2 regions of the Paraherbaspirillum soli genome follow, and region 1 is predicted to be linked to the other one. Evidence: predicted binding sites of a transcription regulator. Region 1 holds the regulator's gene; the other holds the start of a gene.
What was found. Region 1 encodes FliA, which starts transcription of late flagellar genes. Its sites were predicted from a motif close to CTAAAGTTTNNNNNNNNNNNGCCGNTA; they were not measured.
Positions count from the first base shown of each region.

Region 2: a site for FliA is predicted at 7,697-7,723, ahead of ACFPM8_RS06210 (DUF342 domain-containing protein). Genes of this name have one in related genera too.

Region 1 covers NZ_JBHSMT010000029.1:292,267-307,749, reverse strand. The annotation lists gene ACFPM8_RS19035 (methyl-accepting chemotaxis protein) at 1-549, shown strand, start outside; gene ACFPM8_RS19030 (CheR family methyltransferase) at 724-1,608, shown strand; gene cheD (chemoreceptor glutamine deamidase CheD) at 1,608-2,225, shown strand; gene ACFPM8_RS19020 (protein-glutamate methylesterase/protein-glutamine glutaminase) at 2,238-3,332, shown strand; gene cheY (chemotaxis response regulator CheY) at 3,436-3,834, shown strand; gene cheZ (protein phosphatase CheZ) at 3,836-4,477, shown strand; gene ACFPM8_RS19005 (hypothetical protein) at 4,925-5,080, shown strand; gene ACFPM8_RS19000 (alpha/beta fold hydrolase) at 5,139-6,023, shown strand; gene flhB (flagellar biosynthesis protein FlhB) at 6,229-7,371, shown strand; gene flhA (flagellar biosynthesis protein FlhA) at 7,431-9,479, shown strand; gene flhF (flagellar biosynthesis protein FlhF) at 9,476-11,971, shown strand; gene ACFPM8_RS18980 (MinD/ParA family ATP-binding protein) at 11,977-12,819, shown strand; gene ACFPM8_RS18975 (RNA polymerase sigma factor FliA) at 12,865-13,608, shown strand; gene fliL (flagellar basal body-associated protein FliL) at 13,909-14,391, shown strand; gene fliM (flagellar motor switch protein FliM) at 14,422-15,426, shown strand; gene fliN (flagellar motor switch protein FliN) at 15,419-15,483, shown strand, end outside.
Region 2 covers NZ_JBHSMT010000010.1:47,947-63,429, forward strand. The annotation lists gene ACFPM8_RS06185 (TonB-dependent receptor domain-containing protein) at 211-2,289, opposite strand; gene ACFPM8_RS06190 (CCDC90 family protein) at 2,540-2,773, shown strand; gene ACFPM8_RS06195 (LysR family transcriptional regulator) at 3,175-4,077, shown strand; gene metE (5-methyltetrahydropteroyltriglutamate--homocysteine S-methyltransferase) at 4,206-6,494, opposite strand; gene ACFPM8_RS06205 (LysR family transcriptional regulator) at 6,736-7,656, shown strand; gene ACFPM8_RS06210 (DUF342 domain-containing protein) at 7,898-9,544, shown strand; gene ACFPM8_RS06215 (copper chaperone) at 9,810-10,589, opposite strand; gene ACFPM8_RS06220 (tyrosinase family protein) at 10,586-12,061, opposite strand; gene phnD (phosphate/phosphite/phosphonate ABC transporter substrate-binding protein) at 12,394-13,386, opposite strand; gene ACFPM8_RS06230 (HAD family hydrolase) at 13,550-14,869, opposite strand; gene ACFPM8_RS06235 (GNAT family N-acetyltransferase) at 15,341-15,483, shown strand, end outside.

The sequences.
Region 1 (15,483 bases):
GACTCGGTGGCGCGCGTCGATTCCGGCTCGGTGCTGGTGGACCGCGCCGGCGAAACCATGAACGAAGTGGTGCAAGCGGTCAAACGCGTCACCCACATCATGGGCGAAATCACCGAAGCCTCGGAAGAACAAAGCAGCGGCATCGAACAAGTCAACCAAGCCGTGATCCAGATGGACCGCGTGACGCAGCAAAATGCGGCACTGGTCGAGCAAGCCGCCGCCGCGGCCGGCGCGCTGGAAGAGCAAGCCCAGCGCCTGCACGAAGCGGTGTCGGTATTCCGCTTGCAGGACAGCCCGGGGCAGGGCACGCAATCGCACCTGGCGGCCGCCGCGGCCAGCAGCAAGCCGGTCAGCCGGCCGGCACCGGCAGCGGTGCGGGCCGGCTCTGCCGCCAAGCCGATCCTGAAGTCAGCCAAAGCCAAGGCCGCCGGCAGCGCGGCCCAGAAGCCTTACCTGAAATTGACGCCGACCTCGGCTGCAGCGCCGGCGCCGGCAGCGGCTCCCGCTTCGGCCAAAGTGCCGGCGGACGACGACTGGGAAACCTTTTGATTGATCATCACTTGTACGAGTGCACCTCGAAAAACCGTAGCGAGCGGCTCAAGGTCGGGACGACGAAGTTGCAACACCTGCAGCCGTACGGAGCGGGCGAGCATCGCAGGCCCGAGATTGAGACGCGCAGTAGGTTTTTCGAAGTGCCCATAACTTACCAACCATGTTGAAACGATGCGTATAACCAGCAACCAGACACCCCGTTCCAGCTCAGGCGCAGCGCGCGACTTCCTGCTGACCGACAGCGATTTTGCGCGGGTCCGCACCCTGATTCATCAGCGTGCGGGGATCTCGCTCAGCGAACAAAAGCGCGAGATGGTGTATAGCCGCTTGTCGCGCCGCCTGCGCGAGCTGGGCCTGACCGAGTTCACCTCTTATCTGGCGGCGCTGGAAGCCGATAACGACAGCGAGGAATGGCAGGCGTTTACCAATGCGCTGACGACCAACCTGACGGCTTTTTTCCGCGAGGCGCACCATTTCCCGTTGCTGGCGGAGCATGCCGTCAAATGCCCTCAGCCGCTCAGCGTCTGGTGCTCGGCCGCTTCCACCGGCGAAGAGCCGTATTCGATCGCGATGACCTTGATCGAAGCGCTGGGCAGCCGCGCCAGTTCCGCCACCATCATCGCCACCGACATCGACACCCAGGTTTTGGAAAAAGCGGCGATCGGCGTCTACACCATGGAGCAGGTCAGCAAAATCTCGCCCGAACGGCTCAAGCGATTCTTCTTGAAGGGCTCCGGCGCTCAAGCCGGCAAAGTGCGGATCCGGCCTGAAGTGGCGGCGATGGTGCAGTTCGCGCAACTGAACCTGCTCGATCCAAGGTGGGATTTGAAGGAGCCGTTCGACGCCATCTTTTGCCGCAACGTGATGATCTATTTCGACAAGCCGACCCAGGGCCGCATCTTGCAGCGCTTCGCGCCGTTGATGAAGCCGCACGGCTTGTTGTTTGCCGGCCATTCGGAGAATTTTTCCTACGTCAACCAACCGTTCAAGCTGCGCGGACAAACCGTGTACGAACTGAGCGCGTTGGGCGCGCATCGCGCCAAAGGCAATGCGTAATGGCGGCAAGCGGAGAGGCGGTCGCAACGCATCATTATTTCGATCGCGAATTTAATATTCCCGCGGTCAAGTTGCTGCCCAACGAATATTTCGTCACCTCGTCCGACATGGTGCTCAGCACGGTGCTGGGCTCGTGCGTGTCGGCCTGCGTGCGCGACAGCACCGCCGGGGTCGGCGGCATGAACCATTTCATGTTGCCGGACGACGGCAGCAGCGCGTCGAAAGAAGCCTCGTCGTCGATGCGCTACGGCGCGTATGCGATGGAAGTTTTGCTCAACGAATTGCTGAAAGCCGGCGCCAAGCGCGAGCGGCTGGAGGCCAAGGTGTTTGGCGGCGGCGCGGTGCTGGCCAATATGACGACGCTCAATATCGGCGACCGCAATGCCGATTTTGTGCTGCGTTATCTGCAGATGGAACAAGTGCGGGTCACCGCCCAGGATCTGCGCGGCAGCTGGCCGCGTCGGATCAGTTACTTCCCCGGCACCGGCAAGGTCATGGTGCGCAAATTGCGGCGTGAGAACGATGCGGCGCAGGTACAGCGCGAAGAACAGGTATTGGCGCAAAGGCTGGCAAAACCGCCGGTACGCAACAGCAGCAGTGTGGAATTATTCAAATAACAGGAGCAGCGTGTGAGCGCAACTAAAATCAAAGTTCTGTGTGTCGACGACTCGGCCCTGATACGCAGCCTGATGACGGAAATCATCAATAGCCAGCCCGACATGACGGTGGTGGCGACCGCGCCCGACCCGCTGGTGGCGCGCGATTTGATCAAGCAATTCAATCCCGACGTGCTGACGCTGGACGTCGAAATGCCGCGCATGGACGGCTTGGATTTTCTGGAAAAACTGATGCGCCTGCGGCCGATGCCGGTGGTGATGGTGTCGTCGCTGACCGAACGCGGATCGGAAATCACGATGCGCGCGCTGGAACTGGGCGCGGTCGATTTCGTCACCAAGCCGCGGCTGGGCATCCGCGACGGTTTGCTGGAATATACCGACCTGATCGCCGACAAGATTCGCGCCGCGTCCAATGCCCGCCTGCAGCCGTCGCGCCGTCCAGCCGCAGTTGCCGACGCCGCTGCCGGCAATGCCGCAGCGCAGGCGCCGATGCTGCGCAGCCCGCTGCTGAGTACCGAAAAACTGATCATCATCGGCGCCTCCACCGGCGGCACCGAGGCGATCAAGGAAGTGCTGCAGCCGCTGCCGCCGGATAGTCCCGGCATCATGATTGCGCAGCACATGCCGCCCGGTTTTACCAATTCTTTCGCGCAGCGCCTCAACGGCATTTGCCGCATCACCGTCAAGGAAGCCGAGCACGGCGAGCGGGTCTTGCCGGGTCACGCCTACATCGCGCCGGGCGGATTCCATATGTCGCTGGCGCGCAGCGGCGCCAACTATGTCGCCCAGCTGGACCAGGAGCCGCCGGTCAACCGCCATCGGCCCTCGATCGACGTGCTGTTCGACTCGGTCGCCAAACACGCCGGCAAAAATGCAATCGGCGTGATCCTGACCGGCATGGGCAAGGACGGCGCCGCCGGCTTGCTGCGCATGCGCCAGGCCGGTGCTTACACGCTGGCGCAGGACGAAGCGAGCTGCGTCGTGTTCGGCATGCCGCGCGAAGCGATCGCGATGGGCGCCGCCAACGAAGTGGCCGGATTGTCGGAAATGAGCCAGCGCCTGATGGCGCGCCTGATGTCGTTCGGCGGCAGCGGCAACCGGGTATAGGAACGTAGGTCGGCGATAGAAGGAAAAAGGGATTAAGAATTAAGTTGGCCCAGTCGCAGCGAGTGCGAGTGGGCTGTCATGGTAAACATTGTCTGGAGTAATCATGGTTGATAAAAACATCAAAATTCTGGTCGTGGACGATTTCCCGACCATGCGTCGGATTGTCCGCAACCTGCTGAAGGAACTGGATTTCGTCAACGTCGACGAAGCTGAAGACGGCGCGGCCGGCTTGCAAAAGCTACGCGACGGCAATTTCGGTTTTGTCGTGTCGGACTGGAACATGCCCAATATGGATGGGCTGACCATGCTGCAATCGATCCGCGCCGATCCGCGCATGGCAAAAATGCCGGTGCTGATGGTGACCGCGGAAGCCAAGAAAGAAAACATCATTGCCGCCGCCCAGGCCGGCGCCAACGGTTATGTGGTGAAGCCTTTCACCGCCGCCACGCTGGAAGAAAAGATCACCAAGATCTTCGAGAAGATCGAGAAAGAGGGAGCCTGACATGACGCAGGACACACCTCATATGCCGGTTGCAGTCGACTCCGCCGAGCAGCTGGTCAATCGTATCGGCCACCTGACCCGGCTGCTGCGCGAAAGCATGCGCGAGCTGGGACTGGACCAGGAAATCGCGAAGGCGGCGCAAGCCATTCCCGACGCCCGCGACCGTTTGAATTATGTGGCGGCGATGACCGAGCGCGCGGCCGAACGGGCGTTGAACGCGATCGACGTCGCCCAGCCGATCCAGGAGCAGCTGGCCAAGCAAGCCAAGGGACTGGGCAAGCGCTGGGATGAATGGTTCGCCAGCCCGGTCGAACTGGACGATGCCCGCGTGCTGGTGCAGGACACCCGCGCCTTTCTCGCCGACGTGCCGCCGCAAGCCAGCGCAATCAATGCGCAGCTGATGGAAATCATGATGGCGCAAGACTTCCAGGATCTGACCGGCCAGGTCATCAAGAAGATGATGGAAGTGGTGCATGAAATGGAGAAGCAACTGCTGCAAGTGCTGATCGATAACACCCCGGTTGAAAAACGGCAGGAAAGCAACAGCCTGCTGAACGGCCCGCAGATGCGGGCGGAAGAGAATCCGGATGCGGTTTCGGATCAGGGGCAGGTGGATGATTTGTTGTCGAGTTTGGGATTTTAAAAATTGTGGGACAGAGTTTAAGAGCCGCCGCAGCGCGGCGAATTACTCTGTCCTCAACAAGCCACAACAATTGCGGGACAGAGTTTAAGAGCCACCGCAGCGTGGCGAATTACTCTGTCCCCAACTGACTAAGATACAACGCATAAACTCCCAAGAAAAGCATTACGGGACAGAGAGAAAAAAAACCACAGCACACCGAATCACCGAGCGTCCGACCCCCATCACCCCAACAACGCCCCAGCGTTGCCCACCTCCCACCCCCACCGCATCGCCCACACGGCATCAGAATTTGGCGTCTCATGACTCCTCTTTCACTCACCACGCCTTATGAAATTTCTGGTTCTCAGCCACTTTCCTTGACGTAAGAAAGCTCTCTTACTACCTTGAATATGCCAACTCGGTGGCGATCAATGGGTTCTTATCATGGAATGAAGGAGGGAAATAATTATGGCTTATGCATGGATATTTAACGTAAACGAAATCGTTTCTACGAAACAGGCGGAAGCGTTTCCGGACTTGGTGGTGGAGATTGAAAAACGCCATCTGACTGAGGCCGAACAAGCCGAACTGAAATCAGAAGAGTCAGAGGAATCAGCGGAATAGAAGCAGAGGAATGGAACCGGTGGGGATTTCAATTTTGCGTACTCAAGCGTGGAGACAGATGACACAGTGCGAACGCAGCGGCTTTTACGAGACCAGCGATGGACACCGGCTTTATTGGGAGCGTCACGGCAAGATAGGCGGGCGCCCCATTTTTTTTCTGCACGGCGGTCCCGGCGGTTATAGCAGCGCGCAGCATCTTGTTTTCTTCGACCTGAATCGCTTCGACGTGATTCTGTTCGACCAGCGCGGCTGCGGGCGATCGCAACCGCACGGCCGGCTCCTGCACAACAATACGTCGCTGCTGGTCGACGATATCGAGGCATTGCGCCGCTATTTTGGATTTACCGGCATCAGCCTGCTCGGCATCTCCTGGGGCAGCTGGCTGTCGCTGCTGTATCAAAATCGCTTCCCCGAATCGGTTGCGCAAATCACATTGGCATCTGTTTTCGTTCCAACCAAAGATTACGTATCCGCTTACGAGCAGGCGCTGACGCTTTGCTTGCACAAGATGCGCCAAGCGCCGGAAATGCTGACGCTGGAAGATTTATTTTGCGCGCTGCACTCGGCCGATTCGCAACAACGGCGCGCAGCGGCAAGGCTATGGCTAGGCGCGTCACTCATGCTGGATGGCAAAACAATGGACCTGTCCTGGTGCGATGCGGATATCGACGAACAGGCAATCCGCGCTATCAATCTGGAACTGTATTACCACCTCAACGACTATTTCGTTACTGCGCAAGACCTGGACCTGGTATTCCGGAGCGCGGAGCCGCTGGTGGTATTGCAGGGGGTGCGCGATGTGTTCGGATTGCAAAGTCTGTGCTGGTTGCGTCGACGCGGATCGTTGAAAAGCCGGCTGTTCCAGGTCGGGCACGATGCCTTTGAACCCATCTTTCAGCACGCGATCCGGAATGCGGCATGCGGCGACTTGCGTCCGCGTTAGCAAGGGTTGGAGGCGCACTTATGTGAATCGATTCACAAGATAATTCGCTCTTGTTAAAAGATTACGAATGGCCTGTTCTCCCCATTCCCCCACCGATTGCGCAAGCAGCAGGTCAATCCCCACCCTGTTTGGCCGATCGCATTCTTGTCGGTGCATCAATAATCGCTCCTGATGGGACGCTGTTCGTCCCTCGTTCGGAGCATGCATGTCGGAAGAAAGCGATCTCGAAAAAACTGAACCTGGCTCTCCCCGGCGACTGGAAAAGGCGCGCGAAGAAGGCCAGGTTGCGCGTTCGCGTGAATTAAGCACGTTCGTATTGCTGACCACCGGCATCGGCGGGCTGTGGCTGACGGCCGTGCCGATGACCGAGCATGTGGCGCATGCGTTGCGCCACACATTGCAGTTCGAACGCGCCGCCGCTTTCGAGCCGGCGCACATGATGGAGCAGGCCGGCAGCGTGGTGGTGGACGGGCTGCTGGCGCTGTTGCCGTTGCTGGCCATGATGGCGCTGGCGGCGCTGGTGGCGCCGCTGATGCTGGGCGGCTGGCTGTTTTCGACGCAGACGCTGGCGCCCAAATTTTCCAAACTTAATCCGATCGCCGGCATCGGCCGCCTGATGTCGACCCAGGCCCTGGTCGAACTGGGCAAGGCGCTGGCCAAGTCTGTGCTGGTGGGCGGCATCGCCTACTGGGTGATTTCCGGCAATCTGGAAACCATCATGGGCTTGCTGACCGAGCCTATGCATGCCGCGCTGTCGCATACGGTGCGGCTGGTGGCGCATTGCTGCTGGCTGATCATTGCCTCGCTGCTGCTGGTGGCGGCGATTGATGTGCCGTACCAGTTGTGGAACCACTACCGCAAGCTGCGCATGTCGCGCGAGGATTTGCGCCAGGAACACAAGGAAAGCGAAGGCGATCCGCAGATCAAAGCCAAGATCCGCCGTCAGCAGCAACTGATGGCGCGGCGCCGCATGATGTCCGAAGTGGCCGGGGCCGATGTCGTCGTGACCAATCCGACCCACTTCGCGGTCGCCCTCAAATATAGCGACAAAGACATGCGCGCGCCGCGCGTGGTGGCCAAGGGCAGCGACCTGATCGCGCTGCGCATCCGCGCCATCGGCGCCGAACACAAAATCCCTATCCTGGAAGCGCCGCCGCTGACGCGCGCGCTGTACCGCCATACCAATCTGGGCGAGGAAATCCCGGCCGCCTTGTACACCGCCGTGGCCGAAGTGCTGGCCTGGGTTTATCAGCTAAAGCGCTGGCGCGACGAAGGCGGCATCGCACCACGGGCGCCGCAGGATTTGCCGGTGCCCGCATCACTTGATCCATTAGGGAGTCCGACATGAAGTCGCCCGGTTCCACCTCAAGTTTTTCCTTGAGCGCATTCCCCAAGTTGCAGGCGCTGATGGCCGGCAGCCAGGTCAAGGGCTTGGCCGGCCCGATCCTGGTCATCATGATCCTCGGCATGATGATTTTGCCGTTGCCGCCGTTTGTGCTCGACCTGCTGTTCACTTTTAATATCGCGCTGTCGGTGATGGTGCTGCTGGTCAGCATGTACACCATGAAGGCGCTCGATTTCGCCGCCTTCCCGGCGGTCTTGCTGTTCTCGACCTTGTTGCGCCTGTCGCTGAACGTGGCCTCGACCCGCATCGTGCTGATGGAAGGTCATACCGGCCCGGACGCCGCCGGCAAGGTGATCGAAGCTTTCGGTCATTTCCTGGTGGGCGGCAATTTCGCGGTCGGGATCGTGGTCTTCATCATCCTGGTGGTGATCAACTTCATGGTGATTACCAAAGGCGCGGGACGGATTGCCGAAGTCGGCGCCCGCTTCACGCTGGATGCGATGCCGGGTAAACAAATGGCGATCGACGCCGACCTTAACGCCGGCCTGATCGGCGAAGACGTGGCGCGCAAACGGCGAGCCGAAGTTTCGCAGGAAGCCGACTTTTACGGCTCGATGGACGGCGCCAGCAAGTTCGTGCGCGGCGACGCCGTGGCCGGCTTGCTGATCATGGTGATCAACGTGGTCGGCGGCCTGATCGTCGGCGTCGCCCAGCATGGCCTGGACATCTCGGTCGCGGCCAAGAATTACACTCTGCTGACCATTGGCGACGGCCTGGTGGCGCAGATTCCGGCACTGGTGATCTCGACCGCGGCCGGCGTCATCGTCTCGCGCGTGACCACCGATGAAGACGTCGGCCAGCAATTGATGGGGCAGTTGTTCGCCAATCCGCAGGTGCTGTTCCTGACCGGCGGCATCATCGGCTTGATGGGTCTGATTCCGGGCATGCCGCACATCGCGTTTTTGATTATCGCGGGTGGCCTGGTATGGCTGGCGCGGCGTCAAATGCAAAAGACGGCGCAGGCCGCCCATGTGGCCAAGATGCCGCCGACGGTTGCCGCGGCTTCCGCCGAACCGGCCGAAGCGAGCTGGGACGACGTGGCGCTGGTCGATCCGCTTGGGCTGGAAGTCGGCTATCGCCTGATCTCGCTGGTGGATCGCAACCAGAACGGCGAACTGCTGGGACGGATCAAGAGCATCCGTAAAAAATTCGCACAGGACATCGGCTTCCTGGTGCCGGTGGTGCATATCCGCGACAACCTGGAACTGAAGCCGAACACGTATGTGATTACCCTCAAAGGGGTGGAAGTCGGGCACGGCGAAGCCTGGCCCGGGCAATGGATGGCGATCAATCCGGGGCAGGTCAGCGCCTCGCTGCCGGGGACCCCGACCACCGATCCGGCGTTTGGCTTGCCGGCGGTCTGGATCGAGAGCCAGTTGCGCGAACAGGCGCAGATTTACGGCTACACCGTGGTCGACGCCAGCACCGTGATCGCGACCCATTTGAATCACCTGATCCATATCCACTCGGGCGAATTGCTGGGCCGCCAGGAAGTGCAGCAACTGCTGGACCGGATCGCCAAGGAATCGCCGAAGCTGACCGAAGACCTGGTGCCCAAGGTGCTGCCGCTGACCACCTTGCAAAAGGTGCTGCAAAACCTGCTCGACGAAAGCGTCCCGATCCGCGACATGCGCACCATTCTGGATGTGCTGGCCGAGCACGGCGCCAGCGTCAGCGACGCCGGCGATTTGACTTCATTGGTGCGGCTGGCACTGGGTCGCGCGATCACCCAGCAACTGTTCCCCGGCGTCGGTGAACTGCAGGTGATCGGCCTCGACAGCTCGCTCGACCGCGTATTGCTGCAGGCCTTGACCAACGGCAGCGGGCTGGAGCCCGGCCTGGCCGACAGCCTGCTGCTGCAAACCCAGTCCGCGATCCACCGTCAGGAACAAATGGGGCTGGTGCCGGTACTGGTGGTGCAGCATCCGCTGCGCGCCTTGCTGGCGCGCTTCCTGCGGCGCAGCCTGCCGCAGCTGAAAGTCATGTCGCACGCCGAGATTCCCGATACCCGCACCATCAAAGTCACCGCCACCATTGGAGGTAAAGCTTGAGTACCAACGCCACAACCATCGTCGCCCCGTCCAGCCGTGAAGCGTTGCGCCTGGTGCGCGAACAACTTGGTCCGGACGCCATCATCCTGTCGAACCGGGTAGTCGACGGCGGAGTGGAAATCATCGCCATGCTGGATCAGGAAGACGTGCCGCAACCGCAGGCCACGGTGCCGCCGCCGGTTGAATCGGTGGCGCCGCTGCTGCCTGTCGCCGCAGCACCGGCACCAACACCGGTACCAGCACCTGTCGCCGCGGTGCAAGCGGTAGCGCCCATATCTACACCTGCCGCACCCGCCGCACCCATCGCCGGCAGCAACAACAGCGTCATCAGCGAAATCCATTCGATGCGCGGCATGATCGAAGAGCAATTGGCCGGCCTGGTCTGGAACGACAAGCAGCGGCGCGATCCGGTGCGCGGCCATTTGTTGCGGACCTTGCTCGGCGCTGGCTTTAGCGCACGGCTGGCGAAAGCGATGCTGGACCATTTGCCGACCGGCCAGAATTTCGCCACCGGCATGGCCTGGGTCAAGGCCGAACTGGCGCGCAACCTGCCGCTGCTGGAAAACGAAGACGCGCTGATGGACGCCGGCGGCGTGTACGCCTTGATGGGCCCGACCGGAGTCGGCAAGACCACCACCACCGCCAAACTGGCGGCCCGCTGCGTGCTGCGCTTCGGCCCGGAAAAACTGGCGCTGCTGACCACCGACAGCTACCGTATCGGCGCTTTCGAGCAGCTGCGCATCTACGGCCAGATTCTGGGCGTGTCGGTACATGCGGTCAAAGACGCCGCCGACTTGCGGCTGGCGCTGGACGATTTGCGCGACAAGCACATGGTGTTGATCGACACCGTCGGCAAAAGCCAGCGCGACCGCACCGTGTCCGAACAGGTCGCCATGCTGTGCGGCGCCGGCCGTCCGGTCAAACGTCTGTTGTTGCTGAACGCCGCCAGCCACGGCGACACGCTGAATGAAGTGGTGCACGCTTACAAGCACGGCGCCGGCGGCAACGAACTGGCCGGCTGCATCTTTACCAAGGTGGACGAGGCGACTCATCCGGGCGCATTGCTGGACACCGTGATCCGTCACCGGCTGCCGGTGCATTACGTTTCGACCGGCCAGAAAGTGCCGGAAAACCTGCTGCTGGCCGACCGTACGCAACTGGTCGACAGCGTGTTCCAGGCCGCCAGCCGCAGTTCCCTATTCGTGCCCGGCGAGGCCGATCTGGCAGAGCGTCCGGCACCGTTGAACAACGATGCCGAAGTGGCAGCGGCGGCAGCGCAAGCGGCGGCCCAGGCCGAAACCACCGAACGCCTGCGGGCCCAATGCCAGCAGCTGATCCGGGCGCTGGCGCACGATGCCGAGGAATTGGCCGCCAACGCCGCCGCACTCGCCAACGGCCAGATCGGCTTCGACGGCACCCGCGACCTGTGGCGCGACTTGGCCGACGACAACGTCAGCAGCAAGGTGCTGACGCAGAAATTGCTGAGCCAGGCACGCACCGAAATCGCATCCGCCTGTAGCGATGTCGTGCTGGCCATGGGCGGCAAGGTTGAACTCAATGCAGAACAAAGCGGCGACGCCTATATCCTGCACGGCAGCTTGCTGCTGTCGGATCGCGGCGGCATGCCGTTGGCAGCCCCGCATCAAGTGTTGAGCACGGCCGCAACAGCGATCACCACCGCGGCGATGGCGGCGGTGCCCGGACAGCGGCAACGCGATTGGCTGCAGCAACAGGATTTCGGCAAACCGCTGGTGCATCTGCTGGAGTGCATGCCGCTGCCGGAAGCGATGCAGGACTGGTCGACCGACGGCGTGCAGTGGCTGGCACGGGCCCGCGCCGCCACTCCGGTGCTGGACGGCGGCGACAGCACGACCTTGGCCAAGCTGGCCTATCAGCTGGATTTCACGCCGCAGCAAGCCGTCATTTACAAGGGCAAGGCAGCACTGCAATCGCTGGCGGAGACCACAGTCGCCCTGCGCCTCGGCAGCAAAGGCGATGCCGGCGCATTGCCTGCGCCCGCGCTGCGCTGCGTGGTGGTGCGGATCGCCGACCGCCACAGCGGCAAGCAGCTGGCGCAATGGTATTTGTTAAGCAATCTGGGACCGCAATTGGCGGCGTCGCAATTGGCCGAATGGACTCGCTGGCGCCTGGCGGCTGATCCTTATTTCCGCTTGCTCAAGCAAGCCGTCCAGCAACTCGGCGGCTGCGGCCAGCCGGGCGATGCCGACATGCTGAAGCGCTTGCTGATTGCAGCACAGGCCAGCACCACGGTGTGGCGCTTGCTGCATGCGCAGGACAGCTGGGCGCCGGCGGCGCGCAGCTTGCTGGCGCAACTGGCCGGGCGTCAGATCCGGCCCGGCGCCAGCCGGCCGGCATCGGCGGCAGTGTTGTTTGAAGGCTTCGGCAAATTGATCGTGTTGCTGGATGCGCTGGATGCAGAGGGCGCGACGAGCCCGCGCCAGCTGTCCGGCATCGCTGCGGTGCAGGGTTGATAGGCATGAGCAAGGTAGTCAGCGACCAGGCCGACGGTTTGCGGCGCTTGATGGCGCAGCACGCCGGCGCCAACCCGGTGCGCGTGTTCGCGCTGGTCGGCAGCACGCCGGCGGTCGGCGCCACCAGCGTCGCATTGAACCTGGCGGCCGCCTTGGCGCAGCAGGGCCAGGACGTGCTGCTGCTGGAAGAAAAAAGCGGGCCGCAGTCGGCCAGCGCGGTCTGGCAGATCAATACCGGCGGCAGCTGGTCCGACGTCGCCGCGCAACGCCTGCCGCTGCAAGCGGCGGCCGGACGCGCCGCCTGCGGCGTGTGGGTGTTGCCGGCAGCCGGCAGCGCCGACCAGACCGATGTGCGCAGCGTGTTCCAGGGCCAGATCGTCCTGATCGACGCCAGCCTGGACCGCAACGGCGCCTTGTCGCCGTTGGCGGCGCAGGCCGACGAAGTGATCGTGGTGCTGCGGCCGCAAGCGGCGTCGATCACCGCCGGCTATGCCTGCATCAAGCAGCTGCACTATGCGCATGCGTTGCAGCAGCTGCGCATCATGCTCAATCTCGCCACCGATGCCAACGAGGCGCAACGCGTATTGAACAACCTGGTCGGCACCGGCAGCCGCTACCTGGCGCTGGCGCTGGAACCGGCCGGCTGCGTGGTGGACGACCCGCGACTGGCGCATGCGCAGCGGCTGGGCTTGAGCGTGGTGGAAGCGTTCCAGACCAGCCCGGCGGCGATCGACTTCCGCCGCATTGCGGCCGATTTGCTGCAATGGCCGTGGCGTGCCCGCGTGCCCAACAAGCAAGCTTCGCCAGTCGGCGTCAGTCAGCCGCAGCGCGTGCTGCAACCGAGTTAATGCAACCACCGAAATTTGATCGTCTAAGTCAGTAAGGATGTCTCCATGTATACCGCGCAGGGAAAAATCGACAAGTCCGACACGCTGGCCAAGCACGCGCCGCTGGTGCGGCGTCTGGCCTTGCAACTGATTGCCAAATTGCCCGCCAGCGTCGAGCTGGACGACATGATTCAAGCCGGCATGCTGGGCTTGCTGGACGCCGCCAATCGCTATCAGGAAAACCAGGGCGCGCAATTTGAAACCTACGCCAGCCAGCGGATTCGCGGCGCCATGCTGGACGAGCTGCGCGCCAACGACTGGCTATCGCGTGGCTTGCGGCAATCGTCGCGCAGCGTGGATGTGGCGGTGCAGGCGCTGGAACAAAAGCTGGCGCGGCCGCCGACCGAACGCGAGATCGCCCAGGCCATGCAATTGTCGCTGGAAGAGTATCAGCAGCTATTGCAGGAGATACACGGTTCGCAGCTGGTGTATTACGAAGATTTCGACACCGGCAGCAACGAGAATGCGTTTCTCGATTCGCAAATCGGATTGGGCGAGCAGGGCGGTCATGGCGATCCGCTGGAGCGCATGCTGGAAAGCGGCATGCGGCACATGTTGGTCGAAGCGATTGCGGCGATGCCGGAGCGCGAGCGGCTGTTGCTCAGTTTGTATTACGAGCAGGAGCTCAATCTGCGGGAAATCGGCGCGGTGCTGGAAGTCAGCCAGTCGCGGGTGTGCCAATTGCATAGCCAGGCCATCAGCCGGTTGCGGGCGCGCTTGCATGAGACTAGCTCTAGCGAGGCGGCGTGAGGTGTTGATCGCTGCATTCTGATCCCGGTGAGCTGCTATCTGGATCGCCGTCAGCGCGGAAAACCGACATCGCCAAGCCCAACACAATTCAACGCAACCCTCGATGCTCCTGGCTCGTCAATCGAGGGGCAAAGTAACACTAACAGTTTCCAAATAGTTTTTTCAGAATGGCAAGTCAAGCAACTGCTAAATAAAAATTTAGCAAACGCTAAAGTTGAAGCGGTTTATCCCTTTAAATCAACAAATGGCGCGACACGCTTATAGCCAAGAATACAGACTGAAATTTTATGCAGGAAAACCATGGCCAAAACTACCGACAAAACAGTGGAAACTCCCAAGAAGAAAGGCAAGCTTGGTCTGATCATGATCGTGCTGGTAGCCGCCGCAGCAGCAGCCGGGGCAGCTTATTACTTCGGCATCAATCACATGAGCGCACAGGCAGCGACGCCCGCCGCCGCGCCGCCGGAAACTCCGATCTTCGTCGCGCTGGAACCGTTTACGGTCAACCTGCGGCCGGACGATCGCGACCGCTATTTGCACATCGGCGTCACGCTCAAGGTGGCCGATGCCAAATCGCAGGCGCAGTTTGCGCAATATCTGCCGGAAGCACGCAGCCGCATCCTGACCCTGTTGTCCAATCGCGAACCGGCCTCATTGGTCACCTCCGACGACAAGAACAAGCTGGCCGATGAGATCCGCGACGCGCTGAACCTGCCTTTGGTCGCCAATCAGCCTGCGCAGCATGTCAGCAACGTGCTGTTTACCGCCTTCGTCGTGCAGTAACACCCACCGACACATCAATGAGACCCATCAATGTCGTATGAACAGATACTGTCTCAGGACGAGGTAGATGCACTGCTGCAGGGCGTAACCGGCGAAGCCGATCACGCCGCTGCCGCGCCGCCTTCGCAAGATGGGGTGCAGGCGTACAACCTGGGCACCCAGGAACGCATCGTGCGCGGCCGTATGCATACGCTGGAGATCATCAACGAGCGTTTTGCCCGCCACTTGCGCAGCACCCTGTTTACCTTCATGCGCCGCACTGCCGACATTTCGGTCGGTGCGGTCAATATCCAGAAGTACGGCGATTTCATGCGCCACCTGCCGGTCCCGGCCAACATCAATCTGCTGCACATGAAGCCGCTGCGCGGCACCGCGCTGTTCGTGTTCGATCCGAACCTGGTGTTCCTGGTGGTGGACAATCTGTTCGGCGGCGACGGCCGGTTTCATATGCGGGTCGAGGGGCGCGATTTTACCCAGACCGAGCAGCGCATCATTCACCGTTTGCTGAACCTGGCGCTGGAAAGCTACGGCAATGCCTGGAAGCCGATTTATCCGCTCGAGTTCGAATACCTGCGGGCCGAGATGCATACCAAGTTCGCCAATATCGCGACCCCCAACGAGGTCGTGGTGAACACCACTTTCCATATCGAGTTCGGCCCGATCGGCGGCGCGCTGCATGTGTGCATCCCGTATTCGATGATCGAGCCGATCCGCGCTCTGCTGTCCAATCCGGTGCAGGATGAAGTCGAAATCGACAAGCGCTGGGTGACCCAGTTGTCGCAACAGGTGCAAAGCGCCGATGTCCAGTTGAAGGCGGAGTTCCAGACCATCCCATCCACCATCGGCCAGTTGTTGAAATTAAAAGCCGGCGACGTGCTGCCGATAGAAATGCCGGAATCCATCATTGCCAAAGTCGACGGCATACCGGTATTGGAATGCGGTTATGGCATTTCGAACGGCCGTTATGCGCTGCGAGTAGAGCAAATGATCAATCACCGGGACGGTGATTTAAGCAAGGGAAACGAGAATGAATGACGACAACAAGCCGGATCAAGCGGTAGACGAGATGGACGATTGGGCCAGCGCGCTGGC
Region 2 (15,483 bases), on a different contig from region 1:
TTTTGATGGGGTCTTATTAAAAGCCCAAAGCAGCCAGTGCGACAAAGAAAATTTTAGAGCGTGGCCTCAGAAGGAGTCATGCTGGTACAGCGAAATCTTGCGTGAAGTAGGGTGGATGAGCGTAGCGTTATCCACCGTTTTTGGATGCGTCAAGCGCAGGTGGCACATCAAGCGGCGGATAACGCTGCGCTCATCCGCCCTACTTCATGGTTAGAAACGCGCGTTCAAGCCCAGCCACAAACGACGCCCTTCATCCACCAACCAATTGCCTTTGACCGTCGCCCGCGGCCGCTCGTCGATGTCCACCACCTTGTCGGTGACGTTCAGCAGCGCCGCATTCAAGGTCAGCATTTTATTGATCGCATAGGACGCGGCCAGATCGAAGGTGGTGGTGGCAGGACGGGTCCGCACGCCGGTGCCGCCATTGCGGTACGCCGCCCAGAACTGTTCGCTGACATAGTTGACCCGGGCAAACGCCGTGACGCCGTCGCGCGGCAGCCAGTCGAGTTTGACGTTGGCAGCATGTTTCGGGGTTTTATCCAGCGGCTGCCCTTTCAACGAACTGCCGTTGAACGCGGTTTCGCCGTCGCTTTCACGGCGCGAATCGGTATAGGTGTAGTTGCCGGACAATTTCCATTGCTTCGCCAGCGGCAAGGTCAAGCCGGCTTCGACGCCCCTGATATTGACCTTGGCGATGTTGTTGTAGGTATATAGCGGCAGGCCGGTAATCGGATCGTTCATGCGCGCATAGTCGCTGACGATCTTGTCCTTGAAATCGTTATTGAAAATCGTCAGGTTGGCGATCACGCCGTCCGGTCCGTCGTAGCGCAAGCCGATTTCCTGGTTGATGCTGGTTTCCGCTTTCAAATCCGGATTGCCGTACAACACGCCGGGCATCGAGGTCGGGCCGCCGCTGGACATCACATAACCTGCCGAACTCTGACGCAGATTGGGTGCGCGGAACGCCTTGGCGACGCCGCCGCGCAAGGTCAGTGTAGGCGCCAGCTGATACACCGCGTAAGCGCGCGGGTTGAAGTGGCGGCCGTATTTGTCGTCATGGTCCAGACGCAAACCGCCGGTCAGCGACAGCTTGCTGGTGACGAAGTATTCATCTTCGGCGAACAGCGCCCACGACTTGCGCGTGATGGAACCAGGATTCATGTAATTGATCGTGGTTCTGCCGATGCGGGTGGGGCTTTCCGCCGCGGTCCCTTCCAATTTATTGTCGCTGTATTGGCCGCCCATCTTGAGCACGTTGCTGGCGAACGGCAAAGTCACTTGGCCGTCCAGGATGGTGTTGGTGATTTTGGGGCTGGCAGTGGCGGCTTCGGCGCCGGCAACGCCGAAGGTCTTGTCATTGAGCTTGCCGATTTCCTGATACAGGCTGAGATCGGTGGTGCCGAAATCCCAACGGCCGCTATGCGATGCCGCCCAGTGGGTGCGCGAGTTTTCGACTTCTTCTTTGCTGTCGTCGACGGTGATCGTTTTGCCCGGGGTATAGGTCCGCTTCAGGTCTTCATGCCCTGCTTCCAGCGTAATGTCTTGATTGGCCGCAGGCTTGATGCCGAGTTTGGCGGTGATCGCGCGCGTATCGGTCTGGCTGGTGCCGTCGACGATTTTGTCTTCTTCGCGGGTATTCAAATTGCCGTACAGCTGGAGTCCGACCACATTGTCCTTGATCGGTCCGGCCAGATAGAAATCGCCTTGGTACTCGTTGCCGAGATTGGATCGCTGTTGCAGCATGGTGCTGGCATTGATCGCCCCGCCCCAGGCTTTGGGCACCTTGCGCGTGATGATATTGATGACGCCGCCGATCGCATCCGAGCCGTATAGCGACGACATCGGGCCGCGCACCACTTCGATCCGTTCGATCGCCGCCAACGGCGGAATCAAGCTCGATTGCACGCCGCCGGTGCCGCGTGAACTGGTCTCGCGCGTGCCCTGGCGCTTGCCGTCGACCAGGATCAGCGTGTATTCGCCGGGCATGCCGCGGATCGAAATGTCTTTTGAATTATTGTCGCCGCCGACAATGCTGACGCCTTCCAGATGGCTGACCGCATCCTGCAAATTATTGAACGGCTGCTTTTCCAGCTGCTCCCTGGTAATCACGCTGATCGTGGCGGGCGCATCCTTGATCTTTTGTTCGTAGCCGGTGGCAGTCACCACCACGGTTTCCAGGGTTGCCTCGCCTTGCGCAAACGCAGGAGTGGCGCTAATCAGTGCACCGCCGCACAGCAGCGGCAACGCTTGGGCACAATGGACGGTCAAGCTTTTCAACTTCAAATTCATAAAAACGATTCCCTTGATATTTATTATTGAATGATAATGATTTGCATTACCATTGTGATTTGCGATTCTGACATGAAAGATCGCTATTTATCAAGAAATATCGTTGCATCGAGTCTTTGCGCGATCTTCTTGATAGCTACAAGGAAGTGCGGCATGGAGTCAAATCAAGAGTTTTTGGTCGGATTACCGGCAGTTGAAAAAATGGTGCTACAAGCAACGTGATAAAATCCGGCGGACAGGAGGCTTGGCTATGGCAACAGTCACATTTGATACGCATAAATTCGTTAAAACGCTTGAGGCTGCGGGTGTGCCTGCATCGCAGGCTGAGGCCATCTCTAACGCAGTTAAAGAAGCGCATGATTCTGCAGAGGTTGCTACCAAGGCGGATTTGCGTGAGCTGGAGCTACGCCTGACCATCAAACTAGGCACCATCGTGGTGGTTGCCCTAGGCGCATTTACCGCACTATCAAAATGGATCGCCTGAGATCGCATTGACGTCGAAGCGCATGAAATAAGTTTCTTGGCATGATCGATTCGTAGTTCATTAAAAGCCGCCCGTTCACAACCGGCGGCTTTTTGCTTTATCGGTGCGCCCTTCGGTCCTCACTTCTCTTTCGGCGCTGCAAAAAAATGATATTGCCGGCGATGCTGATGCAGACACCTATCAGCGCCGCGGCAATCAATATGAAATCAAGCACCATACCCTCCTTCAGTGAAATGTTATGCCTGCTGCGCTGGGATCCAAATAGATTGACCTTCGGCAAGACAAGCGGCAATACTACTTTTTTCGCGTGTAGCTGCAATTGCCTGCAGTCACTGTAGCCGCTTGGACCGGGCCAACGCCAATACCAAATGCGGCGCTTAACCATCTCAAAATGGCATGGAATGATTTCACTTAGACAGCTAAATTATTTTGTCGAGATCGTCGACGCCGGCAGTTACACCAATGCGGCGGAGAGGCTGTACATCGCGCAATCGGCGCTCAGCCGGCAAATCAAGGAGCTTGAAACCTCGATGCAGGTATCGCTGCTGCAGCGCGATTCGCGGCATATCGAATTAACGCAGGCCGGACAGCTTTTTTACGAGAGAAGCAAACGTATTCTTGAGGATTTGGCCGATGCGGTGGTGCAGACCCAGCATGTGAGCAAGGGTGAACAAGGCACGATCAGGCTATTGCATTCGAGTTCGGTCACCTTGTCGGCCGCTATCGGGTCTGCGTTGAACCAGTTGCTGGCGCAATTTCCGGGGGTGTCGCTGGACATTTCCAGGGCCGCCTCGGAGCATCAGGCGCTCGACATCGACGAAGGACGCGCAGATTTCGGTTTGGTACGCTTGCCTATCCTGCGCAAATTCCCGAACATCCTGGTGCAAACGCTGTTTGAAGAAAAGCTGGTGGTCGCGGTATCGAAGCAACACCTGTTTGCACAAAGAACCGCGATTGAGATAACGGAGCTGCGTGAACAGCATTTTGTGTCTATCCCGCACAAGGATAGAGGCGGCTTGAGCTACCTGGTGGCCGAACTGTGCATGCGCCACGGTTTCTTCCCGAAGGTGGCGCGGGCGACCTCGCGCAAATCTTCGCTGCTGAATTTGGTCGAGGCGAATTTGGGGATTGCGATCGTGCCGGAGAGCATGCAGGAAGTGGCGCCGGCGGGGGTGCATTTTCTGGCGCTGCCGGAACGGAAATCGCGGTCTGCCGTGGCCTTGATTTATCGGCGCGAACCGCCGGCCATGATAGGGAATTTCATTGAGGCGTTTTTGCTCCGAATGGATTGTGTTGCCGATTAATGCTCCGTAACAAGATAGGGCGGATGAGCGTAGCGTTATCCGCCGTTTGATGTGCCGCTTGTGCTTGACGCATCCAGAACGGCGGATAACGCTGCGCTCATCCGCCCTACCAAACTCGGTTTAACGCATCACGCGACGTTACGCTCCTGCTCCACCGACTGCCGCAAACGCTTCGCTGCCAGCACCATATTCTCCAGCGCCTCATAAGTCTCCGGCCAGCCGCGGGTTTTCAGGCCGCAATCCGGATTGACCCACAAGCGCTCATCGGGAATCACGCCGCGCGCCTTGCGCAACAGGCGCTCCATTTCATCCACCTGCGGCACCCGCGGCGAATGGATGTCGTAGACGCCGGGGCCGATGTCGTTGGGGTAGGCGAATTGGCCGAAGCCGTCCAGCAACTCCATATCCGAACGCGAGGTTTCGATGGTGATCACATCGGCATCCATCGCCGCGATCCACGGCAGGATGTCGTTGAATTCCGAGTAGCACATATGGGTGTGAATCTGCGTTTCATCGCCGACCCCGGCGGCGCTGATCTTGAACGCGCGCACCGCCCAATCCAGGTAATGCGGCCAGTCGCGCGCCTTCAGCGGCAAGCCTTCGCGGAACGCCGGTTCGTCGATCTGGATCATGCCGATGCTGGCGCGTTCCAGGTCGCACACTTCGTCGCGCAAGGCCAGCGCGATTTGCAGCGCGGTGGTTTCGCGCGGCTGGTCGTCGCGCACGAACGACCATTGCAGCATGGTCACCGGCCCGGTCAGCATGCCCTTCATCGGCTTGGCGGTCAGGGTCTGCGCGAACTGGCTCCAGCCGACGGTCATCGCTTCCGGACGATAGACATCGCCGTAAATGATAGGCGGTTTGACGCAGCGCGAACCGTAGCTTTGCACCCAGCCGTTAGCGGTGAAGGCGTAGCCCCACAATTGTTCGCCGAAATATTCGACCATGTCGTTGCGTTCCGGCTCGCCGTGCACCAGCACGTCCAGCCCCAGCTCCTCCTGCTTTTGCACCACCAGGCGGATCTCGTTGCGCATCTTGTCGAGATAGTCCAGGTGGCCGATTTCGCCGCGCTTGTAGGCGGCCCGCGCCTGCCGGATTTCGCTGGTCTGCGGGAACGAACCGATGGTGGTGGTCGGGAATGCCGGCAGTTGCCATTTGGCTTGCTGTTTGGCGATCCGGGTGTCGAAAGCGGCGGCGCGCTGGGCATCGCCGGCGGTAACCGCAGCCAGACGTTTTTGCACCAGCGGATTGTGGATCCGGGTCGACGTGCGGCGGCTGGCCTGGGCTGCGCGCGAGGCGGCGAATTGCGCTTCCACCGCGGCGGCATTGCCGTTCAATGCCTGCTTCAAGGCGACGATTTCCGCCAGTTTTTGGGTGGCAAATGCCAGCCAGCTTTTCAGTTCTTCATCCAGTTTGTCCTCATGCGCCAGATCGACCGGCACATGCAGCAACGAGCAGCTGGAGCCCAGCCACAGCCGATCGCCCAGCTTGGCCTGCAACGGCGCCAGTTGGCCCAGTACCCGGTCCAGATCGGTGCGCCACAGATTGCGGCCATCGACCACACCCAGCGACAGCACTTTGTCCTGCGGCCAGCCGCTCACAAAGCCGTCGAGTTGATCGGCGCCGCGCACCAGGTCCAGATGCACCCCCGCCACCGGTAGCGCTTGCAGCAGCGCCGCATGTTCGCTCACTTCGCCAAAATAAGTGGTCAGCAGCAGCGGCGGCGCGTTGGGCGTCAGTTGCGCATAGGTCGGCGCAAAAGCGTCGCGCCATGCGTGATCCAGTTCCAGCGCCAGGATAGGCTCGTCGATCTGCACCGATTCAATCCCGGCCAGCTGCAGGCGCTGCAGCAATTGCCGATAGCCGGCCACCACTTGCGGCAACAGATCCAGTTTGTGCGCCAGGCCGGATTTGATCTTGCCCTGATACAGCAAGGTCAGCGGGCCGACCAGCGCCACCTTGACCCGATGGCCGAGCGCGCGCGCTTCGGCGATCTCGTCCAGCAACCAGTCGACGCCGCCGTCGAAGCGGACATCGGCGCTCCATTCCGGCACCAGGTAGTGATAGTTGGTATCGAACCACTTGGTCATTTCCATCGCGAAGTGCTGTTTGCTGCCGCGTGCCAGCGTGAAGTAATCGGCCAAGGTCAACTGTTTGGGATCGAAGCCGAAGCGGCGCGGAATCGCCCCCAGCAGCGCCAGCGTGCCCAGCACCTGGTCGTACCAGGCAAAGTCGCCGACCGTGACGAAATCCAGGCCGGCATCGGCTTGCGCCCGCCAATGACGCGCCCGCAAGGCCGCGCCGGTGGCGCGCAATGCGGCCTCGTCGGAACTGCCTTGCCAAAACGACTCCTGGGCAAATTTCAATTCGCGCTGAGCGCCAATCCGCGGAAAACCCAAAACATGTGCCAATGCCATCTTTATCTCCATAAATAACAAGTTCGATGACGCATGTTGGCTTAGCTTGAATTATGATTCAAACGATAAATACTCAGAATCAACTTGAATTTTACTAATACTCAAACAAAAAGGCGCCTCTAAAACCGTAGCGAGCGCCCCAAGGTCGGAGGGAGAAGCGCAGCCGTACGGAAGTACGGTGAGCATCGCAGCTCCGAGATTGGGGGGCGCAGTAGGTTTTAGAGGTGCCGGAAAGACGGTCATGCAATCGATCCTGGAACTACGCCATTTAAAGACCCTGCACGCGCTGCGCGAAGCCGGCAACCTGCTGCGCGCAGCGACACTGCTGAATGTGACGCAATCGGCGCTGTCGCATCAGATCAAGCAACTGGAAGAACACCACGGCGCCACCCTGTTCGAGCGCAAATCGGTGCCGGTGCGCTTTACGCCTACCGGCGAGCGATTGTTGAAACTGGCCGACGCGGTGCTGCCGCAAGTGGCCGAAACCGAGCGCGACCTGGTGCGACTGGCGCAAGGCGTGGCCGGCCAGTTGCGGATCGCGGTGGAATGCCACACCTGCTTCGACTGGCTGATGCCGGCCATGGATATCTTCCGCAAGCGCTGGCCCGAGGTCGAGCTGGACATCGTCTCCGGCTTCCAGGCCGACCCGGTCGGCTTGCTGTATGAGCACCGGGCCGACGTCGCGATCGTGGCCGAAGTCGATCCCGATGAAAAAGTCGATTACCACGCGCTGTTCAGCTTCGAGATCGTGGCCCTGGTGGCGCACGATCACCCGCTGGCCGGGCGCGACTACCTGGTGGCCGAGGATTTTGCCAGCGACACGCTGATCACCTACCCGGTGCCGGACGATATGCTGGACATCGTGCGCCAGGTGCTGAAACCGGCCGGCATCCAGACCGCCCGCCGCACCACCGAACTGACGGTGGCAATGCTGCAACTGGTCGCCAGCCGGCGCGGCATCGCCACCCTGCCGATCTGGGCCGCACAAAATTATCTGAACCGCGATTACGTAATGGCCAAACGAATCACGGCCAACGGCCTGACCGGCCGTCTTTATGCCGCCTGCCTGCCGGAAGTGTCGCAGCAAGCCTACCTGCTCGACTTTGTCGCCACCACGCGTGAAAGTTGCTATTTGAACCTGTTAAGCGTTGAACTGCTATGAGATGCCATCGATGAATAGTGACAAACAATGACAAAACCCCTTCATATTTTTTATCCTGTTGCCGATATAACGATCAGACACAAATCAAGGACGCCTCTATAAACCGTAGCGAGCGGCCCAAGGTCGGGGCGAGAAGCGCAGTCGTACGGAGGTACGGCGAGCATCACAGCCCCGAGATTGGGTCGCGCAGTAGGTTTTAGAGGTGACCTAAAAGCAGCAGATAAAAAAGATAAGGGGAAGCATGGAACAACTGACTTCGGGCATGCCAGCGCTGGCATTTGACCTGGATGAGGACAGTGGCGAGTTGCAGGCAACGTTTTCGCCGATGGCCGACTTGCCGCCATTGGATTTGTCGACGCTGAAGCAGGCTGTGGCCGACAGCGGCTTTGGCGAATTTCATCTGAACGAAACCGCCCTGACCTACTTCATCAGCGCCGCACTCGATGCCGAAGAGCCGTTCAGCATGGTGATCGGCGAGCGCCGCGACGGCGAATTTCAGCTGCACCTGGCGGACGATCTGATGACCGCCAGGCTGACCTTGATCCCGCCCCAGGGCGGCAAACGGGTCGACTTTGCCGTGATGGACGCCTTGCTCGAACACGGAGTGGTGTACGGCATCCTGCACGAACAGCTGGAGGCAGCGCTGGCGGCGGGCCACTGCCAGGACCTGATCATCGCCAGCGGCGATTGGCCGGAAGAAGGCAGCCCGGCCCGGCTCGACAGCCTGCTGGCCGAGAAAGAGGCCGAACTATCCAAAATCACGCAGGACGATGAGCTGGCGCGGATTCAATACGCCGACCTGGTGCGCATGCTGCTGGTCGACCCCGGCGACCGCCTGATGCGCCGCACCCCGCCCGTCGCCGGCCGCAACGGCATGGATATCCGGGGCCGCGAGATCCTTCCCAAGCCGATGGCCGACATCGTGTTCAACCCCAAGCTGCAAGGCGCCACCCCCGCCGAAGACGATCCCAACCTGCTGCTGGCCAGCATCGCAGGCCAGCCGGTATTGGTCGAAAACGGCGTCATGGTCAATCCCGTGGTCCAGGTCGAGAACGTCGACCTCGGCACCGGCAACATCCAGTTCGACGGCACGGTCCGGGTCAGCGCCGACATCAAGGCCGGCATGCGCCTGAACGTAACGGGCGACGTCATCGTCGGCGGCATGATAGAAGCGTCGGAAATCAACGCCGGCGGCAGCGTCTCGGTAGCCGGCGGCGTGATCGGCCATTCCGGCACCCAGACCGGCGTCGTGACCCTGCCGCCGGCGACTGCCAAGATTTTCTGCAAGGGTTCGGTGCAAGCGCTGTTCATGGAACACGCGCATATCGAAGCGGCCGATTCGATCGCCGTCACCGGCAGCGTGCGCCAATCCACCCTGCTGGCCGGAAATGCCGTCGTCGTCGGCAAGCAGGGTTCCAGGAGCGGCCAGATCATCGGCGGAGAAATCCAGGCCGGCAATACCGTCAAGGCGATCATCCTGGGCTCTGCCACCGGCGTCAAAACCCAGGTGCAAGTCGGCTTCGACCCGTTCCTGGAGCAGCAACTGGCGGTCAACCAACAACTGCAGCAACGCAAAAAGGGAGAGCTGGAAAAAGTCCAGCAACTGCTCGTGCATTTCCAGAACAACCCGCACAAGGCAGCAGACGGCTTGGGCGAAAAAGTCGAAGCCACCCGCCGCCAGCTGCAGCACGACATCACTACCCTGGCGAAGGAACAGACCCAGCTGAAAGAAAAAAACGTGCCGCTAGATCAGGCCAGCGTGCAAGTCGGCCGGACTATTCATGAAGGCGTGGAAATCCGTATCGGCAAGCAGGTTTGGGAGGTGAAGAACGATGTGGGGACGGCGACTGTGCGCTTGGTGGATGAGGCTATTGTGGTGGGGAGGTGAGGCGGCTTTGCGTCACTTCTGAACATAAGGGCGCCTCGAAAAACCGTAGGTCGGAAAAGCGTAGCGCCTTCCGACGTGCCGCCGACCGCTAAAAAGCCAAGGGCTTGACCGGCTGATGCGATTCACGCCGTCGGAAGGGTGTAGCAGGGGTTTCAGATGGCATGCCATCTGCCTGCGGAACGGTATCCGCTTGCAAGCGGATACGCGCCCTGCAAGGGCTGCGCTTTTCCGACCTACGCATCCTGAATTGACTGAATGGATACGCTCAGTAAACCAGCAGCCCGGCCGCAATAACAATCAGCCCGGCGCCGATGATCTCGACCTCGGGGCGTGGCCGATAGCGCTCGACGGCGCACACCGCGCTGGCGACTAGCATCAACCACAAGTTGTGCGAAGCCAGCATCGGCAGCAGCATCAGCGCCCAGCAGCTCAACACGCAACTCCGGCCGCTTTGCAAGCCATAACGGATGCAGTCGTAGTCGGCGCGCCAGCCGCGCGGCGCCAGCGGCATCGTGCGATGGCAGGCGCTGAGCGCCAGGCGTTTGTATGGCGTCAGCTGCCAGGCTGCGGCTATCGCAAATCCGAAAGCGAGCGCCCTGCTTTGCTCTGCAAAACTCACTTTAATTGCGGCCAGCAGCGTCAGGCTGACCAGCCCGGCGATCATCCAGACGGCAAGGTAACCGCTCAGGTAGCCGGCGATGGCACGGTGGCGGCGGCGCCATAGACTCCTGAGGGCGGCAGTATGTGCCGGATCGATCACCAGCGGCAGCATCATCGCGGCCACCATCAGCACCCAGCCGACAAGGTCGCTGCCCCAGCCGGCCGCTGTGCCTGCTGCGTGATGCATGTGATGGGCCGGATGCGTCCCCGTCGCAGCTTGCTGTGCGTGCTGCCAGAACAATGCGCTCCACGCTCCCAGGCTGAGCGCCGGCAGCCACCATTCCGGGTGCCGATCCGCGAATTGCGACACCCGGCGCGAAGCCGTTTGCAGCGCATGCGGCGCGCTGGCCGCAGCGCCATCGCGCTCGGGAGAAAAAACCTTCATTGGTAATAAAGGCTGACGCGGCCGATCTGGACATCCGCGTAGCCGCCCTGCTGCCGGCGCGCGACGAAGGTAATGGCAAGCCTGCTTGGGTCCCACAGACCTTGCGCCTTCAGCCGTTCGATGATCGCGCTCACCTCCAACACATACTGCAGCCCGCTGCCGGGATGTTCCTGATCCGGGCGGGATGCTTCTGCGACGCCGAACATCGGCAACGTGCCGGCGAACAAATCCTGATGCTGCTGCGGGTCGGCGCCGGCCGGCAGGTCCAAGTACACCGCGTAACTGCCGGGCACGCCGTTGCTGGTGATGTTTTCGATATTGAGGTAGGCGCTCTGCCGCGTTGTACCGGGGCCGGCGGCCATCGCCATGCGGGCCGGGCCGGTCGCTGTGACTATGTTCATGCTGGCGGTGGTCGCCGCGCTGGCGGTAAGGGCGACGGCATGGTCGGTGGCGCCAACCATTTCCGGCACCGATGCGCTCGGCATGACGGGGCTGCGCACGGCAAATGCCAGCTTGCGGTCAGGCTGCGCTTGCGGGTCCGTGACATCTTCATAACGATAGGCCAACGGCGCAACCGTCGTTGTCAGCACCTGGCCTGGCGTCAACGCGACCGCTTCGGCATCCTTGTCATGAAATTCAAAACGCTGCGTCAGCCAATTCTTGTCGGTCGGATTGGCATGCCCGGCGCGGCCGGTCCAGACATCCCAGAGGCGGTCGATGTTGGCATGATGCAGCCAGAAAATCGGGTCCAGCGCGGCGGTCGCGAAGCTGCTCATGAAACCGGCCGGGCCGCCGACTGCGATGTGCATATCGCCGTGCGGCGTCGTTTCCAGGCCGCCGCCGGGTCCGCCGCCATGGCGCGGGCTCCGTGTCGAGGGTCCGCCAAAACCGGGATGCCCTCCTTCGGCCAGCCCGACGAACAGGGCATCGCCCAGGCAAGACAAATCGACATCTTGCTCGGGGCTCTGGAAGTGAATCGGAACGCCGTCGTTCAAGCCCGAATCGCGTTGTTCGACCCGTAGTGGATTAGGCTTCCCATCCGGGGTATTGATTGCGTAAAACGCTGGCGGCAGTTGCAGCACTTTGTCGATGCTGCGGTATTCGCTGTAGTTCCAGTACGGCAGCGCCCAGTCCTTCGGGCCGCCGAGTTTTTCCACGGCGGCGGCCACGATCTGTTCGAAATACAGCAAATACATCCGGTGCCAGGGCAGGAAAAACCAGGTGCTGTGCTGGCATTGGTTCCAGAACCGCTGGCGGTCGGATGGCAGCTTGTCGGCCACCGTCGCATACGGATCGCTGTCGCGGATGTATTCATGGATCGCGGCTTGATAGCGCCAGCTGGTGGGATCGTTAATCGGCCGGCTCTGCATCTCGGCCACCGCCTTCGCGTACCACACCAGGATCGGATCCCAGGTATCGAGTTTCCAGACATCCCTGCGCACCTTGAGTGCGTCCGACGCTCCATTAGCCATGGCTTGTCTCCTCGCGCAATTGGCGGACCAATCAATGCCAATTCACTCTAGGTAAACCGACTATTGCGGTCAAGAAATTATCTTGGGATGTTGTAAGCGGAGGCGGCAGGAATCGTCGGAGATCGCACGACGATCGAGGCGGTAGATCGGGGCGATGGAAAATCCGCCCCGATCCGTGCCGTAAGGGCGCCTCTAAAAACCGTAGCGAGCGGCTCAAGGTCGGGGCGACGAAGTTGCAACACCTGCAGCTGTACGGAGGTACAGCGAGCATCACAGCCCCGAGATTGAGTCGCGCAGTAGGTTTTTAGAGGTGCCCAACAGGCGGGAGATGCTTATTTGGAACGTGCCATTTCCAGCGCCGCATCGAGCTTGCCGAAGCGGGCGGTGATCTTGTCGAATGCCGCTTGTTTTTGCGCAGTGCTCAAGCTGGCGTCATACATATTGCTGCGCAATAAACCGAACATGGTGAGGTCGGCGATCGGTTTCAATTGGGCGTCGCTGGAGTTTTGGAAACCGGACAGATCCAGTATTTTTTGCAGCACTTCGGCCTGGTTGACGCCGCCCTTTTGCTTGCCATAGGTGGTGAAGAAATCCTTGACCTTCTTTTGAACGTCGGGCGGCAAATCCTTGCGGTACAAGATAGGATCGTTGGCAATCAGCGGCGAGGTCCAGATCACCCGCACTTTCTTGAATTGCGCAGGCGCTTCCGTCTTGATGCGATCCAGCTCTTCGGTGTTGTTGGTCGCCACATCGACTTCGCCGTTGATCACCGCCAGCAGATTCTTTTTATGATTGCCTACGCTGATTTTGCTGAACAGCTTTTCCGGCTCGACCTTGTTTTTGGAGAATGCATAGTAGGCCGGCACCAGGTAGCCGGAGGTCGAGCTTTTCTCGCCGTCGGCGAAGCTGTACTTGCCTTTGTTCGCTACCAAGTCTTCGAACGATTTGATGGGGCTGGCTTGCGGCGTGATCAGCACCGAGTTGTAGCCGCGCGAACCGTCTTTCTTGACCATTTGGGCGAACACGGTCGATTGGCCGTCTTCCACCGCTTCCAGCGCGCTCTTGCTGCTTAACCAGGCGACCTGGATGGTGTTGGATTTGAGGCCGGCGACGATGTCGCTGTAGTTGCTGGAGACGACGGTGCGTACTTCCATCTTGGTCGATTTGGCCAATTCGTCCAGCATCGGCTGCCAGCGTTTTTGCGTATCTTCAGGGGTGGTGGTGGCGATCAGGCCGACGGTGATCTTCTTGGAAGCGTCTTCGGCGAAGGCGAACGAGGTCGCCAGACTGCCTAACACCAGAGCTATTTTCAGCAAATTCTTCATCAAAATACCTATTCAACTATTGATATGGTTAAGGGATAAAAAAAACATATTGCACCGACCGCATTGTCGAAACAGGCAAGTCGATTGTGAAGCTAAGAACACATTGAAAAAATACTGAAAACGGCAGCGTGCGATTGCCGCAATCACACGCTGCCAAGCTCCGTCAGGCCAGCAATGTTTCGCTGGTTTTGTCGTACTTGATGGTGGCTTCGGACGGCAGCCAGTTGCCGGTCGATTCCACCCGGCCTTGCAGCAGGAAACGCGGTGTTTTTGCCGTCATTTGTTCTGCCGCGGTTTTGCAAAGATCGCCGATCTTGCCATGCTTGAGGCGGTTCACGATCAGGCTCAGTTGCGTGTCTTCGAAATCACGCAGCATGTCGTAGTCGCCGTCGCTGTCGCCGGCCACGAAGATCGGGCCGTAGCCTTTGCTGGCGACCAGTTCGCGCTTGATGATTTCGGTTTTGCCCGGGCCCCAGTTGATCGGCCAGCCGGTTTTATATTTATTCAGGTACAGGCCGTTGGCGCGTTCCAGGCGCAGCCCGAGGATCTTCTCGCGCTTGACGTTGTAGCCGTATTTGGGGGTGGTGGCAAACACCGCGACCACTTCTTCCAGCGAAGCCGTGCTGACATAGACGTCGATGCCGCTTTGGCGGAAGGCATCCATCAGGGTCGCGATTTCAGTGCACAGGCGAATCCCGTGGAAGTGCGTGGTGTTGACCACGCCGGCCTTGCCGGGCATCGCTGCGGGACTGGTGTATTTGGTTTTGGTCAGCCCCAGGCCGAGATTGTGGTCGTTCGAGGCTTCGGCCAGTTTTTGCACTTCTTCGACCGACATATTGGTAAAGAAATAAATCACCCACGGATAGCCGATGTTGGTGCCATAGGTGGCGTTGACGGCTTCGTACAGGTAATAGAGCTTGGCGCGGAAGTCCTGGAACTGCGGCGTTTCGCGGATTTCATCGAGCTTCTTGGCGCCTTTGAATTTTTCGTAATTGGCGTGCAGGTATTGATAATCGCTGTCGAGATCGGCGCAGATGGCGTCCAGTTCGACGATGTTGCCGGCGGCGTTTTTATATTCTGCGGCAAATGGACCGGGCGGCACATTCTGGCGGATGATGGCGCTGAATTCCTGCGGATTGAGCTTGAACGACAGCGTATTGATCTGGTACATGAACAAGGCTTCTTCGGTGTCGTTCATGATGCTGGTGTTGTCCCAGTCGAACACCACGTAGGGCCGCCGCTTCGGATTGTAGCCGGCGCTGCTGCTGCCATTGCGCGCCAGCAGGGACTGCAGCTGCTGATGATTGCGCGCGCCCCATTTGGCGGGATCGAGCGCCAGGCCATGGGTCTTGGCTTCCTTCGCCAGTACTTGCGTCGGCAGTGCTGCCGCCGCCAAACCTAACCCTACTGTCAGCGCGCCGGTCATGACCGCACGGCGGCTTTGTAAAACATCTTTTCCTTCTAACCCTTTTGTTCCATTCATACTGTTGACCCCTATTCCCCTTCGACCACAGTCTCTATGTACAGGGATGACAAGTGGGCACCTCGAGAAACCTACTGCGCGGCCCAATCTCGGGCCTGTGATGCTCGCCGTACCTCCGTACGGCTGCGCTTCTCGACCCGACCTTGGACCGCTCGCTACGGTTTTTCGAGGTGCCCGACACACGAACATGTCATCCCCCCTTTGCTGCCAACCCGGCCTCCCAGCCGGATCGTCAAGCGAGATACACTAGCATATTTCAATTTAGAAACAAACAATAAAACGAAGAAAGCTGATATCTATTAACGGCGGTTAAAAAACCTGGCGCTCCGTCCATTTGATAAGCGCAACATTGACAAGCTTTCGTTCGATTACTAGCCTGTAGCAAGCAGTCGCCGCAACCCGGCTGCCATCCGGAGGGGCACCTCCAAACACCCCGCCTGACGAAAGGTCGCCATGGTCAAGCTGCGTCGAATGAGCGAAGCTGAATTTGATGTTTTCGCGGAACGCATTATTCCTGAATACGCACAAGAGAAAGTGGCGGCCGGCGACTGGCCGATTGTCGAGGCGGACCGCAAATCCCGTGCCGAATTCGTCAAACACCTGCCGTCCGGCCT